DNA from 2 places in the Exiguobacterium sp. AB2 genome. Region 1 is predicted to be linked to the other one. Evidence: predicted binding sites of a transcription regulator. Region 1 holds the regulator's gene; the other holds the start of a gene.
What was found. The regulator NrdR, encoded in region 1, represses ribonucleotide reductase genes. The targets are predictions, from matches to a motif close to AACACNATATATNGTGTT.

Region 2: DI14_RS02560 (anaerobic ribonucleoside triphosphate reductase) is a predicted target of NrdR. The motif match lies at 1,835-1,852, and genes of this name have one in related genera.

The regions. Positions count from the first base shown of each region.
Region 1 is NZ_JNAA01000108.1:113,113-116,278, reverse strand. Features, by position in the region: gene DI14_RS13260 (DnaD domain protein) at 1-1,169, opposite strand, end outside; gene nrdR (transcriptional regulator NrdR) at 1,210-1,677, opposite strand; gene DI14_RS13250 (hypothetical protein) at 1,693-2,061, opposite strand; gene speD (adenosylmethionine decarboxylase) at 2,173-2,559, opposite strand; gene DI14_RS13240 (glyceraldehyde-3-phosphate dehydrogenase) at 2,790-3,166, opposite strand, start outside.
Region 2 is NZ_JNAA01000018.1:67,655-70,820, reverse strand. Features, by position in the region: gene DI14_RS02570 (50S ribosomal protein L25/general stress protein Ctc) at 1-634, shown strand, start outside; gene DI14_RS02565 (formate/nitrite transporter family protein) at 843-1,676, shown strand; gene DI14_RS02560 (anaerobic ribonucleoside triphosphate reductase) at 1,863-3,166, shown strand, end outside.

The DNA.
Region 1 (3,166 bases):
TTCTCGCGCTTCTGTTGTTTCTTCTCAATCAACGCGTCATGTGTCGCTTCTTGGTCGAGCGCATCTTTCGCATGCACATACCCAGCCGTCTTCCAGCTCGTGGCGATGCGCATCACGTAATTCTCACTGAGCCGCGTCTGCTTCTTCACTTCGATGCAGTAATAGAACAGTGCGTTGATGACGCCTGGGGCGAGTCCGAGCGTATCGACCATCTCGATGATGAGTTGTTCGTCGCTCTTCGATAATTGCGGCGTCTTCCGAAGCGTCGAGACGTATTGATGCGGATGCGCCGTCTCCATCACGTTCGGATCGTCCAAGTCCCTGAGTTCGGTCTTCGTCAACTCGTTCGCCTTCGCTTTTCGATGCCTTGTCTGCTTCTTCTTCAGCTGGAGCACCATCTGGCGACAGCCGTCTCGCTTCTCTTGTTCGCTGAGCGGCAAGTACGCTTCATGGACGAAATATTCTTTCAACATTTCGGCCATCAACTCTTCATCGATTTGAGAGACGTAGGCGAGTTTCGTGATGGTCTCATCCAACTTTTTCGTGAAAAAGCCGACTGGGAAGTTCGTCAACTTTTTGACGATGTCCATATCGAACGTATAGTTGATCTCGATTTTCGCACGGTCCGGTTTCTCATAGTTTTTTTGCGTGAACGCCATATGGTTGACGCCTTTGACGTCGAACACCTCGTTAAAATCTTTCGTCACTTCGACGATGCCGGCCGGAAGCGGGTCGATTGTGAATCGACCTTGCAACTGTTTGAAGCGGACCTCGCCTACCTTATAGAAGAGAAAACTCGACAACAGGCCGTCGTTCAAGAACGTGTGCGGCGCGAGCGGGACCCGCAACTGATACACGTACTGCGTGACGCGCGCGTCTTTCGTCTTATACGTCCGCACGAGTCCAATCGCTTCGAGCCGGAACAGGCTGTCCGTCAGCTCGTTAATCGAATACTCGAGCATTTCACATAAGGCGCTGTGTGACATATAATTCGATTTCATTTTCCCAGGTTTCAGTTCACTCCAAAGCGTCTGATAGAGCGCGAGCGCTTTTACCCCGATGACCGGTTGATACAGATGATAGAGCGATTGATAGGACTCGCGATCGACGAGCCCCGTGCTCATGATGAGCAGTTCATCGGTCCCAAAGATGGTCCGTTCTTTTTCCATAGTGATTCTCCCCTGAAAAAAGGCGACCAGAAGGCCGCCCTTAGTTGGTCGATTTTTCTTGCTTCATTAAATCTTCTAGTTCTTTAAAGAACACGGAAATATCTTTGAATTGGCGATACACCGAGGCGAAGCGGACGTACGCCACTTCGTCGACGCGGGCGAGTTCGTTCATGACGAGTTCGCCGACTTGTTCACTCGGAATCTCGGACTGGCCGAGCGCACGTAACTGTTGTTCGACTTTCGTGACGACACCTTCAAGCTGTTCGAGCGTGACCGGACGTTTCTCACAGGCGCGAATGATCCCGCGAAGCACTTTCTCGCGACTGAACTCTTCTCGATTCCCATCTTTCTTGACGATGATGAGCGGCGTCTGTTCAACCGTCTCGAACGTTGTGAACCGATAGCCGCACTGCTCACACTCGCGGCGACGGCGAATCGAATAAAAATCCTGAACTGGACGGGAGTCGAGCACCCTCGTTCCGTTATGATCACATTTAGGACAACGCATGCTCAAGCCTCCTTATCATTCAACAGTTTTGTTTCCGATGGCTCGGAGCGGGAATTTTTGTTGTAACGCCTCATAATACGTCACCACGATTTGACGAAGGTCTGGACCGAAGCGGCTATCCCGGTTCAACGTGAAGTCGACCGCTGTCCGTCCCCCGTCGACTTGAATGACAGTCGCGAGTGCGTCCCATCCGTCACCTTGAAACGCGAGTTCACCTCGGTCTGCATCGACACGGCGAACCGTCTGCCCTTCTCTCTTGATTGTTTCCTCGAGCCACTTCAAGACGGCGTTCGGAGACGCGGCATAGTAACGGGTGCGCAACGCTTCCTGTTTATGCGAATCATCTGTCTGGATATGTGTTTGAAACTTATCGAATACTCCCATTTTCCACCTCAACAACTCATTTATATACGTTAAGCATATCAAAATTAAGGCGTTAACAAAACAATTAAAAGGGCTGACCGAAAATCGGCCAGCCTCAAAAGGTCAATCTGATTATTTGCTGATTGCCACTTGCGCTTCAGGAACACGGATTGGTCCCATTCCACGATCAAGTTTGACGTCTTCACGCACTTTCGCGTCCAAACCTTCAGCGATATACTGCGACGCTGTAGCCGGATCGATGCGGTCCCCACATGTGAACACATCGACTGATGCGTAGCCATGCTCCGGGAAGCTGTGAATCGTCAAGTGCGATTCTGAGATGATCACGACTCCACTCACACCGTGCGGCGCGAATTTGTGGAAAGCAACTTCACGGACTTCAGCGCCCGAGCGAAGTGCTGCATCGACGAACAAGCGCTCGATGTAGTCGATATCGTTCAATTTGTCGGGATTGCACTCCCAAAGTTCTGTAATAATGTGACGTCCCATAGTATCCATATTAGTGGATCCCCCTTTACATCAATGGTCTCAAAGTAGTTGATGATCACTCACTTTGTGCCTGAATCGCCCACAACCACGGGGGCAAGTTAGTCCAGAGAGGTCCTAACCCTTTAAGTTGCGTTTGTCAGACCAATTGAAGTTCACGATTTAGAGTGTATCGTGTTTGGGACGTCGTTACAAGACATTTGTTTCATTTCTTTAAAAATATTTTTCGTTAAATATATTTTTTAGGCGTGGGTTTCTTGTTGCCCGATTTGAAGGTAGCTCGCGACCATGTCCAACAAGTCGACGACACGGCATGAATAGCCCCATTCGTTGTCATACCACGCGAGTACTTTGACATGGTTCCCTCCAATCACCATCGTCGAATCCGCATCGATGATGGACGAGCGCTCATCGCCATTGAAATCGATTGAGACGAGCAGTTCGGTCGATACACCGAGAATGCCCGTCATCTCCCCATGGGCCGCACGTTCGAACGCTTCGTTCACTTCATCGACCGTCACGTCCCGGCGCAATTCGACGACGAGGTCGACGAGTGAGACGTTCGGGGTCGGCACCCGGAGCGCCATCCCGTTCAACTTGCCTTGAAGCTCTGGCAGTA
Region 2 (3,166 bases), on a different contig from region 1:
GCTTAATGTAACGAAACGAGAATTACGACCACGTTCGGTCCGTGCAAACTTACGTAAAGAAGGCAAAGTGTTAGGTGTCGTGTACGGCTATAAAGTCGAGAGCACACCAGTCGCGTTTGAAGAGATGGCACTTCGTAAAATCCTTCGTGAGCATGGTGATAACGCCTTGATCGAACTCAACATCGACGGCAAGAAAGTGAACACGCTCGTTCACGGGACGGAAGTTGACCCGTTCACAAACGAGTATAAGCACGTCGAGTTCATGGCCGTGAAGATGGACGAAGCAACAGAAGTCGAAGCGGACGTCACGCTCGTTGGCGACGCGAAAGGTGTCAAAGAAGGCGGCTTCTTGGCACAAACGCTCTATAAAGTCACGGTATCGGCCACACCTGCCAACATCCCACAGCGCATCGAACTCGATGTATCTGAACTTGGCATCGGTGACTCGGTGACGGTAGCGGACATTCCAGAAAACAAAGACTACGAGGTTGTCTCGGATGGCGAACTTCAAATCGCATCGGTCAATGAGCCGGTATCACTTGAAGAGCTTGAAGCAGACACAGACACTACGCAAGAAGGTGAAATTGAAGCATCTTCGGAAGAGTCTGAAGAGAAGTCTGAAGACAAAGAATAAGCTCGATCGAACGACCCTTTGCGAAGGGTCGTTTTTTTCGTCACAAATCCGACATATGTAAACGATTACGATGTGAAAAATGTGTCAACATGGTCCAAGGTCGATTGCAATTTATTGGATTTGGGCTTATATTGTTAATGATTTCACATGTTCGTTCTTATTATAAAGGTTCATTCAAACAGAAAGAAGGGTTTGTGACATGGCATCAATGGAAATCCATGCACTTGAATCATTACGGAAGAAAGCTCAGGCGTCATCGCACATGATTCATTATCGGCCAATGGAATACTTTTTACGGGCGATGCTCGCCGGGATCTTTATCGGGTTCGCCGCCATCTTCACACTAAAAGTCGTCAACGGCATGTATCTGCTTGATTCGCCGTTCACGACGCTCATTGGCGGCTTTTCGTTCGGGATTGCACTCGTCATGATCATTTATGGGGGAGCTGAGCTGTTCACGGGGAATACGATGTACTTCACGACGTCGACGTTGCGCGGATATACGACGCTCAGTGATACGATGCTCGTCTGGTTATTGTGCTTTGTTGGGAATGCAGTCGGCGGAATTTTATTCGCCTTATTGCTCGCCCCGACCGGAATCATTCAAGAACTTGGGATGAACAACTGGTTGTTCGCCGTCGTCGAGAGCAAGATGCACCATACGACGGTCGAGATTTTCTTCCGTGCCATCTTCTGCAACTGGATGGTTTGCCTCGCGATTTTCTTGCCGAAACAAATGAAAAATGAATTTGCGCAAATCTTCTCGATGATCTTCCTAGTCGCGGTCTTCTTCGCTTCAGGATTCGATCATGTCATCGCGAACTTCGTCTTGTTCGCGCTCACGCTCGTCGTCCCGCACCCAGAGACAATTAGTTTCGCCGGGGCGATTCACAACTTGGTTCCGGCGACGTTCGGAAACATCATCGGAGGTGCCTTGTTCATGGGGGCCATCTATACGTGGTTGAACGCGAAAGGATTGCGGGAAGCCCAAGAGTCAGAAGAAGTCGAGTTAACGATCGTCAAACCTGCTAAAGAAGTATGACTTATATCACGAATCGTAACAGTCGAGTCCCTGCCTAGGGTTCGGCTGTTTTTTGTCATGTTTGCCCTATAAAGATGTCACAAAGTCGTCCCGCATAAATGCCTGCAAACGTGACATAATCTATATATAGATGATTGGTTCGCTGTTTACAGCGAATGGATTCAATATATAGTGAGGTGTTGCAGGGTGAATTTAATTCGATTGTATGAAGATGTCTGTGTCCTCCCTGACCAGGATTTGGTCCAAGAAAACGCGAACGTGGACGGCAAGTCGCCGCTCGGGAAGCTGGCTCGCTTGTCCTCGGAAGTGTCAAAAGAACTCGCGACGACGTACTTGTTGTCCGAACGCTCGCGACGTGCGGTCGCCGATAATTTTTTATACATTCACGATGCAGACTATTACGTGACGGGCTCGACGACGTGTTGTCAAATCCCGCTCGGGGACTTGCTCTCGAACGGTTTCCACACCGGGCATGGGACGATTCGGCCCCCGAAAGACATTCGGTCGGCGATGGCGCTCGCGTCGATTATCCTTCAGGCGAACCAGAACATGCAACACGGCGGACAGGCGTTCCCGATGTTTGACGTCGATTTGGCGCCGTACGTAGAGAAGACGTATGTGCGTCATCTTGAGCGACTCGAGAAACTTCCGGTCGAGTTATCGAGTGAACAGAAGCACAGGATTGCGAAAGATGAGACGATTACAGCGACCTATCAAGCGTGCGAGGCGTTCATCCACAACGCCAACTCGATGCATTCACGTGGTGGCGGTCAAGTTCCGTTCGTATCGATCAATTACGGGACGGATACATCACCGTGGGGGCGGGTGTTCATCCGTCAACTGTTACGGGCGACGGAGCAAGGGCTCGGTAACGGGGAGACGCCAATCTTTCCGATTCAAATCTTCAAAGTAAAAGAAGGGGTCAACTTTCATGAGGGCGACCCGAACGTCGACCTGTTCAAACTCGCCTGTCAAGTGACGGGAAAACGGCTGTTTCCGAACTTTTCGTTCATCGACGCACCGTTCAACGCCCGATATGATGACGGTACGCCGGCGTCAGAAGTCGCCTATATGGGCTGTCGGACGCGAGTGATGGGCAATCGACACGGCGCCGAGACGTCGATCGGTCGGGGAAACTTGTCGTTCTCGACGCTGAACTTAGTGAAGATGGCACTCGTCTCAACCGACTTAAAAACGTTCTATGCCGTGCTCGATCAATACGTCGACATCGCGATTGAACAGTTGCGCGATCGGTTCGAGTATCAATGCAAGCGCCGTGCCGATGAGTTTCGTTTCCTCTACGGGCAACATGTTTGGCGAGGCGGCGAGAAGCTCGGCCCGGATGACGAGGTCCGTGACGTGTTGAAGCAAGGTACGCTCTCGGTCGGGTTTATCGGTCTGGCCGAGACGCTGCGGGTTTTAATCGGGTCGACACATGCGGAGTCAAGAGAAGCCGAGCGACTCGGGCTCGATATCGTGACCCATATGGC